DNA from 2 places in the Salisaeta longa DSM 21114 genome. Region 1 is predicted to be linked to the other one. Evidence: riboswitches for the same ligand, from Rfam matches in the RefSeq annotation. Region 1 holds a riboswitch; the other holds the start of a gene.
The links. A riboswitch is a leader RNA that binds a small molecule or an ion and turns the genes downstream of it on or off. The one in region 1 is predicted to bind thiamine pyrophosphate.
Positions count from the first base shown of each region.

Region 2: linked by a shared signal. The riboswitch ahead of thiC (phosphomethylpyrimidine synthase ThiC) and the one ahead of SALLO_RS15970 (ABC transporter substrate-binding protein) in region 1 are both predicted to bind thiamine pyrophosphate.

Region 1 covers NZ_ATTH01000001.1:1,833,793-1,839,355, reverse strand. Annotated here, with positions in the region: gene SALLO_RS0107565 (type I restriction endonuclease) at 455-1,567, shown strand; gene SALLO_RS15970 (ABC transporter substrate-binding protein) at 1,625-2,548, opposite strand; TPP riboswitch at 2,610-2,705, opposite strand; gene SALLO_RS0107555 (hypothetical protein) at 2,995-3,843, shown strand; gene SALLO_RS0107550 (M1 family metallopeptidase) at 3,866-5,515, shown strand; gene SALLO_RS15965 (MATE family efflux transporter) at 5,512-5,563, shown strand, end outside.
Region 2 covers NZ_ATTH01000001.1:2,722,496-2,728,058, forward strand. Annotated here, with positions in the region: gene priA (replication restart helicase PriA) at 1-1,773, shown strand, start outside; gene SALLO_RS16825 (sigma-70 family RNA polymerase sigma factor) at 1,853-2,488, shown strand; gene SALLO_RS0111450 (hypothetical protein) at 2,516-3,052, shown strand; gene SALLO_RS0111455 (hypothetical protein) at 3,065-3,832, shown strand; TPP riboswitch at 4,094-4,193, shown strand; gene thiC (phosphomethylpyrimidine synthase ThiC) at 4,374-5,563, shown strand, end outside.

The DNA of each region.
Region 1 (5,563 bases):
GGGCAGCACGCGGGCGCGCCGGTGGATCAAATGACGTATCCAGAATTGACGGTGCAGGGGCCACGCCCAAGGTCCAAAAACAAAAAGCCCCGGCGTAGGCCGGAGCTTCGTTCCAGGTGGGGACTCCCCGTTCCCCCACATAGCGCTACTTTTCCAACCGGCGGGCGGTTGGACGGCTGCGGCCGGGAGATTCACCCTCGTCGCTGGAACGTTTAGGCTTACAGGATGCGCCAGTTCTTGATCTGTCTTCGTACGCGGTCTCTCATTTTCGAGGAATTGGACGATGCTTCTATAGTGCTGCGGGGCATTGACGGATAAGCAAAATCGTAATCATCGGAGCACTGTAAATACGTAGAAAAAATAAAGAGAGCAGCGTTACAATTCCGTATTGTAGGGTGTCTTTAAGTAGCAGCAACAAAAAAGAGCGAACAACTGAAGAAATACCTACAGATCTATGGACTTCATCGAGCAAATCGAAGCGCTATCGGCACGTGTTCACGAGCAACGTGACCATCTAAATACCGAGGAGGCGACAAAGAACGCTCTTGTCATGCCCTTCATTCGAGCGCTCGGGTATGACGTTTTCAATCCGCGGGAGGTTGTCCCGGAGTTTACGGCTGACTTTGCCAACAAGAAGGGCGAGAAAGTGGATTATGCGATCCGTCGCGACGATGCGTTGGTTATGCTATTTGAGTGCAAGAAGGCGGGTGCTGAGCTTTCTACCGATCATGCCGGACAACTCTTCCGCTATTTCCACATGACAAAAGCGCGGATCGGGGTGCTGACAAATGGTGTCAATTACAAATTCTTCTCTGACCTGGAAGAGGAGAATAAGATGGACCAACGTCCTTTCCTTGAGCTTAGCCTTGGAAAATACACTGAGCAGCACGTTGAAGAGCTAAAGCGATTGCGAAAGTCTACATTCGACCTTCGGGAAATGCTTGAGGCGGCGCACGACTTGAAGTATCGAAAGGCCCTTCGTAACTACCTCGACCAACAGTGGAGGCGTCCTGAAGATGATTTTGTTCACTTCATGGCAAAGCAGGTATACGATGGGCGGGTGACGCAAGCCGTACGCGAACAATTCCAAGGTATCGTGCAGAAGTCGCTTCATCAACTTGTACACGATAAGGTCAGTGGCCGCCTGAAGTCTGCTCTGGAAGAAGAGGAGGCAAGCGTCGCGGTAAACCTTCAGCCTACTGAAAGGAGCCCGTCCGAGGTGGAAGGGAGAGATACGCTTCCTGAAGGTGTCGTAGAGATCAATGATGATGTCGTGACGACTGAGGAAGAAATGGAGGGCTTTCGCATTGTTCGTGCCATCATGCGAGAGGTCGTTGATGTTGACCGCGTGACTCCTCGTGATGTGAAAACATATTTTGGCGTTCTCCTCGATGACAATAACCGTCAACCGATTTGTCGTTTGCACTTTAACCGATCACAGAACTACATCGGACTTTTTGACGAGAACAAGGACGAAGAGCGCGTTCCCATTGATTCGCTGGATGATATTTATAACCACGCGGACGCATTACAACGAATAATCAATGTTTATGATGGGGAGCAGTGACAGGCAACCGGAGGTCACCCTGCGTCAGGCCTTGTTTTTCCAGGGCCTGGGCTGTGGTCAGTGAGCCATCGCGCGGGCCGGGTCGGGAAGGGCGAGCACGTTCGTCCAGTAGGTCAGCGGCTGCTGGGGAGCGTCGATGAGTCCGCGGCGGACCAGCCAGGCTTCGAGTTGTTCGTAGTAGCGCGTTGTCATGCTGAAGTCGTGCGTAAAGCACGGCACTGTAGCCTCAAAAATTGCACGCATCAGCGTGTCGTCTGGATCGGTGTCGGTACGCGTGAAGTAGATCTGGCGGGCCTCCTCTGGGCGCTGGTGTACCACATCGATCCCACGCCGCAGCACGCGCAGAAACCGCGCAAACGTCTCTTGCTGCGCATCTAAGCGCTCGGGCGTCGTAATCAAAATGAGCTGGCAGAAGTCCGGAATCCCCCAATCCTTCAGCGCAAAAAAGCCAACATCGAGGCTACGGTGACGGGCTTCGACCATCTCGAAATTGTAGAATGCGAGGGTCGCGACATCCGCCGCATCATCGGCGAGGGCATCGGTGTGATAAAAGCCACGGTTGACGCGCGTGAAGGCGTCTGGGTCGTAGGGGCCGCCGTCGGCCTCGATCATAGTGCCCACGATAGCCGGCCCGCCCGGTCCTGGGGCGCCAGGGTACTGGATGCGCGTGCCCGCCATGTCGCGCGGACGCGAGATCCCGGTGTCGGTTCGATACATGACGCCACCGTTGGTGTGCAAAAACCGCGTGATCCCAACGGCCGAATGCCCGTCAGCGCAATCCTCGGCGAGGTGCAGGGGCTCCGTGATGGCAAGGTCCATGGCGCCCTCCGCAATGGCGTCGACGGCGTCGAGGTGCTCCTCCGGTTCGATGAGGGTGAGGTCGATGCCTGCGGCTTCAAACCAGCCGTGCGCTTGAGCCACGAGGAGCGGGGTATGGTCAGGATTCAGGAACCATTCGAGTCCGAGGCGAAGGGAGGTCATCGTCATGCAGGTCGTTAGTCCAGAAACAAGAGACGCCGCGGGACCTGGCAAGCGCGCTCGTTGACGGGCGCGCAACGTTTCCTTCGTCGGTACAAACCGAATCAGGTTCAAAGGGTGTGTTCTCAGCCCGTTGGTGCAGGCACCCCCAGCACATATTCTTACCAGGTGAGCAGCGGCGGGTTCACACAGCGGTCTACACCCCGCGTATTCGGGGCCACCCTGACGCTGGCCATGGCCCGGCACACGGTCGACTTTTGCGGGCAACTGCTGCAGGCGGAGGGGAGCGCCTCCGCGTAACAGCAACAGGCAAGAGGAAACCCCAGCATTGATAGACGTAGAGCGGTTGGGGCGTCGTCACATGACGGTTCCGTTACTCGCTTGACAGCCTCCGGCCGCGCACCGTAGGTTGCCGATGCTCATGTTCCCACACCCATCGCCCGTTTGTCATGTTTGTTCGCACGCTCCGCCTGTCCACGTTTTTGCTACTCGCCGGCGCCCTCACGGCCTGCGGCGGGTCGTCTGATTCTTCCGATGCTGCCGATGCCCAAAGCAGCACGGCCAACGCGACGGCTGTCACCATCACGCCGGGCGAACGGTCGCCCGCCATTGCCGGGGCCTCGGCGCAGTTTACCGCGCCCATCGACAGCGCGGTGGTCGACAGCGCGAGCGTCGACGTGACCGTGACCGTGGACTCGTTCGAAACCGGCATCCAGACGCAGACGCCGCGCGCGCAGAACATCGCCAACTCGGCCAACGGCCAGCACGTGCACATCATCCTCGACAATGGCCCCTACATGGCCAATTACAACACGGGCCAGCCGTTTCCGATCGGCGAGCTGTCGCCGGGCGCGCATACGCTCGTGGTCTTTCCGAGCCGCTCGTACCACGAAAGCGTGAAGAACCCGGGGGCGCACGACGTCGTGACCTTTTACGTGGCGGAGGAAACCGGCACGCCCATGATCGAAAAAGGCGCGCCCACCATCATCTACAGCCGGCCGAAGGGCACGTACAGCGGCGCGGCTGCCGAGAAAATCATGCTGGACTTCTACCTCCACAACGTAGAGCTCAGCGCCGATGGCTACAGCGCCAAGTACACCATTCGTAAGAAGGGCAGCACCGAGCCGCTGGCGTCGCAGACGTTGACCGAGTGGGTGCCGTCGTTTGTGACGGGCCTCTCCAGCGGAACGTACGTGGTGCATCTGCAGCTGCTGGATGCCGAAGGCAACGTCGTGCCTGGACCCTTCAACGATACTGAGCGTGAGATTGTGGTCGAAGCACCTTCTTCTTCCATGTAACACCGTCCCTATGATCCGTTGTGTGTTGTCTTGTTGGAGCGCGCTTCTCCTCCTGGTGGGGGGAAGCGCGTTTTCGCTGTCGTGCCAGGCCCAGCCGGCCCCCTTGCCGCCGGCGCGTCCGCATCCCGGAATGGACGTGCAGCACTACGACCTGTCGCTGGTGCTGTCGGATAGCACCGATCGGATAGCGGGCACAGCCACCGCGTCGGTGGTGGTCACCGCCGATACGCTCACCCGGCTTCGGCTCGACCTGGTGCATCCGGAAGATGGCAGCCGGACCGGTATGACGGCGACCGACGTGGCCGTAAACGGCGCGGCCGTTCCGTTTGTGCAGCGCCGCCACGAGGTGGTCGCGCGCGTCGGGCGGGGGCTGCAGGCCGGGCGCACCTACGCGCTCACCGTGCAGTATCACGGCATTCCGGCCGATGGCCTCATCATTGGCACCAATCAGCACGGGGCCCGCACGTTCTTTGGCGACAACTGGCCGAACCGCGCGCGCCACTGGTTGCCCGTGGTCGACCATCCGGCCGATAAGGCTGCATTCACCTTTCATGTGACGGCGCCCGCGCACTACGACATCGTATCGAATGGCGACGACGTAGGGCGCCGCGTGACCGGCGCGCGTCGCACGGTGACGTGGAGCACCAAAGAACCCTTGCCAACCAAGGTGGCCGTCATTGGCGTCGCCGATTTTGCCGTCGACACCGTGGGGACGTATCGCGGGCGGCCGGTGACGAGCTGGGTGTATCCGCCCGATTCCACTGCCGGATTTCAAGATCTGGGGCAGGCCCTTCCCATCGTGCAATTCTTTGCCCAGCAGATTGCGCCGTACCCCTACCCGAAGCTCGCCAACGTCCAATCCACGACGCGGTATGGCGGCATGGAAAACGCCGCCGCCATTTTCTACAGCGAGGCCGCCGTGGGCGATACGCAAAACGACGAAGCGCTCGTAGCACACGAGGTGGCGCATCAGTGGTTTGGCAACACCGTAACGGAAGCCGACTGGCCGCACCTGTGGCTGAGCGAAGGGTTTGCCACCTACCTGACGCAGCTGTACATGGAGCACGCCTATGGCCCGGCGCGCCTTGAAACCGGCATGCGGCAAGCCCGCGAGCGCGTGATCGTCTTTCAGCGACGCAATCCCAACACGCCGCTGGTGGACACCACCTACAGCGACCCGAACGAACTGCTCACGCTCAACCCTTACCAGAAGGGCGCCTGGGTGCTGCACATGCTGCGGCACCGCGTGGGCCTGTCCGGTTTTTGGGACGGCCTGCGCTTGTATTATCAGCGGTTCGAAGAAGGCAACGCCACGACGGCCGACTTCCGGCGGGCCATGGAGGACGCCACCGGGGCCAACCTGCAGCGGTTTTTCGCGCAGTGGACGCGCCGCGCCGGTCACCCGGTGATCACGGGCACGTGGCGCTACGATGCCGAGGCGCAGGAGGTGGTGCTTACCCTCCGGCAAACGCAAGCGGGCGCGCCGTTCGCTTTTCCATTGGATGTAGCGATGTATGCCGGCAGTACAGGAACGACAACAACGGCCATGGTGGATGCGGCGACCGAGACGGTGCGGCTCGCGGCTCGCGAGCGGCCGACGCGCGTGGTGCTTGATCCCAACGTGCGGTTGCTCATGGAAGGAGGCGTACGCCCGGCCGGAGGCCGCGAATGAATCGAGACGCGCTGCGTGCCGAACTGGCGGCGATGGGACGGCTGGCGG
Region 2 (5,563 bases), 890 kb from region 1:
CTGCGCACCACCATCATGGAGCGCGCCGATGCGTCGTACAGCACCGTGCGCAACCTGGCCGATAAAGGCGTGGTGGAGCTGGTCGAGCAGCCGGTGCACCGCTCGGCGCTCGACGCCCTGCCCGCCCCGCCGCCCGCGCCCAATCATACCCTCAACGCACACCAGCAGGCGGCCGTCGAGGCGCTAGCGGATGCTGCAGCGGATGCGCGCTACGAGACGTTTCTGCTGCACGGCGTTACCGGCAGCGGCAAAACGGAGGTGTACCTGCGCGCCCTCAAGGCCACGCGGGCCGCCGGGCGCACGGCCATCATCCTTGTGCCCGAAATTGCCCTCACGCCGCAAACGGTGCAGCGCTTTCGGGCGCACGTGGGCGACGACGTGGCGGTGCTGCACTCGCAGATGAGCGCTGGGGAGCGCTACGACACCTGGCGGGCGCTGCGCGCGGGCCGTCGCTCGGTGGTGATCGGCCCGCGGTCGGCCGTGCTGGCGCCGCTCGACAATCTGGGCCTGATCGTGGTCGACGAGGAGCATGAGACGTCGTACAAGCAGTTCGATCCGGCCCCGCGCTACCATGCCCGCGACGTGGCCGTCATGCGCGCCCACCAAAACGACGCCGTGTGCATCCTGGGCTCGGCCACGCCCAGTCTGGAGAGCCACATGAACGCCGAATGGGGCAAGTACACGCGGCTGTCGCTTCCCGAGCGTGTGCCCAACGCGGCCGGCCGCACGGCACAGCTGCCCCCGGTGCGCGTCATCGATCTGACGAAGGAGCGCAAAAAGCGCACGCTCGACGAGGGCCTTTCGGCGCCGCTGCGCGAGGCCATCGCGACGCGGCTAGACCGCGACGAGCAGGTCATTGTGCTGCACAACCGCCGCGGCTTTGCGCCGGTGATTGAGTGCGAGGATTGCGGCTGGGCGCCGGAGTGCACGGCATGCTCGGTGTCGCTCACGTACCACAAGCACAAGCGCCAGTTGCGCTGTCACTACTGCGGGCGCGCCCAGCGCATGCCGGCGCGGTGTCCCACCTGCGGCTCGGAGGCCCTCGCGCGCCTCGGGCAGGGCACACAGCGCATCGAAGAGGCCCTCAAACGCCACTTTCCGGCGGCTACGGTGCTGCGCATGGACCGCGACACCACGAGCGGTAAGCACGGCCACCACCAAATCCTGGAAGCCTTTCGCACCGGCGGCGACATTTTGCTGGGTACGCAGATGATTGCCAAGGGGCTCGACTTTCCGCGCGTTACGCTGGTGGGCATTGTGGATGCCGATGTGGGCCTGCGCTTCCCCGACTTCCGGGCCGAGGAGACGACGTTTCAGCTGCTCACGCAGGTGGCGGGCCGCGCGGGCCGCGCCGAACGGGCCGGAGAGGTCCTGCTTCAAACGCGCACGCCCAAGCACGTGGCCATCCAATGCGCCCAGGCGCACGACTACGAGGCCTTTGCGGCGCACGCCCTGCAGGAGCGGCAGCAATTCAACTACCCCCCGTTTGGATCGGTGGCCAGCGTTGAGGTGCGGGGGCCGCGCGAGCAGCGGGTGGAGCGCTTGGCCAACACGTGGGTTGATGCCCTCTGCACCCACGAGGCCATTACCGTTTTGGGCCCCGAGCCCGCGTTTATCCAGCGCGTCAAGCGCCAACACCGCTACCGTATCATCCTAAAGGCGCGGCGCCACCCTCCGCTGCAGCAGGCCTTGCAACAGGCCCGCGACGCCTGCGGGGCGCCCGGCAACGGATACCACGTAAGCATCGACGTGGATGCGTACAACCTGCTATAACCGGCGATCTTTGCGGCCGCGCCCCGCGTATACTAATCCACCGCCTGCCTCCGTTACACCCACCCGAGGCACTCGATCGATGGCTCGCCACGCAGTCTCTTCCCGGATGCCGGACACGCCCAGCGACGAAGCGCTGGTAGCTGCTTACCTCGACGAGGCCGATGACCAGGCCTTTCGTCAGCTGGTGGAGCGGTACCAGAATCAAATTTTTGGATACATCATGGGCATGGTGAAAAACCGCGCCGTGGCCAACGACCTGTTTCAGGAGACGTTTGTGCGCGTCATCGACGCCATGAACGGCCGCCGCGGGTCGTACAACCGCCAGGGCCAGTGGAAGAGCTGGGTGATGCGCATTGCCCACAACACCACCATCGACCACCTGCGCAAGCAGAAAAAGTGGGCGGATGTTGACGACCGCGCCCCCGACGAGCGATCCTTCTGGGATACCCTCGAAACGGATGAGCCCGCGGCCGATGAAGCCCTGCACCGGAGGCAGCAGCGCGAGCTATTGGATGCGTACATCCAAGACCTAGCCCCCGAGCAACGCGAAGTGCTCCTGCTGCGCCAGGAAACCGACCTGACGTTCCGGGAGATTGCCGAGCTGACCGACGTGTCGATCAATACGGCGCTGGGCCGCATGCGCTATGCGCTGAAGAACCTCCGGAAAATGATTGAAGGAGCGGGCCAGTCTTCGCTGGCCGGGCGCCTAGACTAACTACTTTTGGATTGGCTACATGACGTGATGGAAAAAGAGCTACAACTGCTTCCCATATTGTACAACGAGACGGCCTGCCCCGAGGCCCTGGCCAATGCGCTAGCCGACGATCCGGCCCTGCGGGCGCGCTACGAGGCGATGCAGGAGACGAAAGCCCATCTGGATGCCGTGCGCGGACAGCACCGCCCGGCGCCGTCGGTGGTCGATGACGTAGTGGCGCGTGCCGGGGCGGTTGCGCGCGACCGGCAGGCGGCGGCGCGTCGTGCACGGCCCGCAACCGAGCGCGCCCGGCCTCGTCGTCATCGCTGGATGCGCGCCACGGTGGCGGCAACGGCCCTGGCCCTGCTGCTTGGCGTAGGCTGGTGGCAATGGGAGACGGAGGCGCCGCCTGCGAGAATGACCGCCAGTACGCCGCCCGCCCCAGCCACTGAGGCTTCGCTTCCGGCCTGGGACACCAGCGGCGAGGTGCAGCGCCTCTACCACCAGGCGCAACAGCTTGAGCGTCGCAGTCGCGCCGCCGCGTGGGCCCCGTTTCAGCCTGCCATGCAGCCGACGACGCCGTAACTGTTGTACCTCATGATGAAGCTTTCTGCTATGTCGATCTTCTCGTCTACTGTGCAGCGTACGGCTACGCTCGTGGCATTGTGCGTGGCCCTCTCCACCACCGCGTACGCACAATCGTCGGCCCCAAACGTGCGCACGCTCACCATCCAGAACGGGGTGGTGTACGTTGACGGCCGCGCGGTGTCGAGCGCGCTGCTGCCCGACTCGCTCAACATTCAGGGCATCGAGGCCCACTACCAGTTTGTCGGCATCCAGCAGCCGGTGGTCGAGCTCGACGGCCGCCTGTATGCCGTAGGCAGCCGCCTCATTCCAGTCACCGAAGCCCAGGTGCGGGCGCACGAGGCCGCCGTCATCGTGCGTTCGCCGCGGCCATCGATGGTGGAGCGGGCCGTGGCCCCGCGCAGCGTGGGCACCAACGCCCAGCAATCGTATCTGCAGGCCATGCAGCGCAAGAGCCAGACGCTCTACCAACAGCTGTTGCGTGAACGGAGCCTGGAGGCCCAGGCGCTGGAATACGCACGCGCCATTCGCCTGATGGCCCCAAGTCCTACCCGGGCTCAGCAGATCGACTCGCTGCGCGCGATGCTACGGGACATCTTCGCCCTGAAGCAGGCGAACCGCCGCCGCGAGATCGAGCAGATCCAGCAGCAACTGGCCGAGTTGCAGCGCCAGCTACAGCGCCGCGAAGCCATGAAGGAGGCGATGATTGACCATCGCCTGGAGCAGCTGTTGGGCCCTGTGTACAACGCGCCCGACGCGCCGCCACGTGAGCGCCGATAAACCGCGCGTCGAGGGTTCGGCCACTCGGCTTAGTTTACACAAAAAGCAGTCTCCTTGTCATCGCGAGGAACGACCGTAGGGAGTGACGTGGCAATCTCCATGTGCGAAGGTAAACGATCGATTGCGGAGAGTGCCCCTCCAGGATGACCTTGCGCCCTCCGTTCCAGGTTAACCTAACGCCTCCCTTCCAGGAAGACCAAAAGGCGCACGGCAGCGCAGACGCCGGTTGTATTTGCGCGGGTGCCGCGTTAGCTTGAGGTCATGCGAAGCTAGGGGTGTCTGAGCCGTTGCGCCAGACTGAGAAACACCCTTCGAACCTGATCCGGTTCATACCGGCGAAGGAAAGCTTCCCGACTGTGGGTGCCGTAGGGCATGCCGGTGCACGGCGCACCGCTGGTTTCGCATCGTTTTGTATTCCCTAAACGCTGCAAGCCACCTTATGCCTACCCGTCCCCCCTCCACCCCCACCGACGCCCGCGCTTCGTCTGCCGGCGCCCCCACTACAGCCGTTGGCCCCGAGGCCGCCCGCGTAGCCGACGAGATGACGCGTCCGCTGCCCGGCTCGCGCAAGATCTACGTTGATGGCACCCAGCCCGGCGTGCGCGTGCCCATGCGGGCCATCGACCAATCCGACACGCCCGCGTCCTTCGGCGCGCAGGCCAACCCCACGCTTACCGTGTACGACACGAGCGGCCCCTACACCGATCCGGCGGTGACCGTTGACGTGCGCAAGGGCCTGGCACCGCTCCGTGCCGACTGGATCGAGGCGCGCGGCGACACCGAGCTGCTCGACGGCCCCACCTCGGCCTACGCCACCGAGCGGCGTAACGACCCCTCCACCGAACCGTTGCGGTTTGAGGCGCAGCGCGCGCCGCGCCGGGCGAAGTCCGGGCACCGCGTAACGCAGATGCACTACGCCCGGCAGGGCATCATCACGCCCGAGATGGAGTTTATCGCCATCCGCGAGAACCAGCGCCGCGATGCACTGCGCGACACCGCCGCCGGCCGCGACCTCCTAAAGCAGCACGACGGAGCACCCCACGGCGCCGCCATCCCCGATCCCATCACGCCCGAGTTTGTGCGTGCCGAGGTGGCCCGCGGGCGCGCCATCATCCCGGCCAACATCAACCACCCCGAGCTGGAGCCCATGATCATTGGGCGCAACTTCCTGGTGAAGGTGAACGCCAACATGGGCAACTCGGCCGTCACCAGTTCCATCGCCGAGGAGGTGGAGAAGATGGTGTGGGCCACGCGCTGGGGCGCCGACACCATCATGGACCTCTCGACGGGCGACAACATCCACGAGACGCGCGCCTGGATCCTGCGCAACAGTCCGGTGCCGGTGGGCACGGTGCCGCTGTATCAGGCCCTGGAAAAAGTGGGCGGCGCGCCGGAAGACCTGTCGTGGGCGCTCTTTCGCGATACGATCATCGAGCAGGCCGAGCAGGGCGTGGACTACTTCACGATCCATGCGGGCGTGCTGCTGCGTTTTATTCCGAAGACGGCCCAGCGGGTGACGGGCATCGTGTCGCGGGGCGGCTCCATCATGGCCAAGTGGTGCCTGGCGCATCACGAGGAGAATTTCCTGTACACGCACTGGGACGAGATCTGTGAAATCTGCGCGGCCTACGACGTGTCCCTCTCCATTGGCGACGGGCTGCGCCCCGGGGCCATCGCCGACGCCAACGACGCCCCGCAGTTTGACGAGCTGCGCGTGCAGGGCGCGCTCAC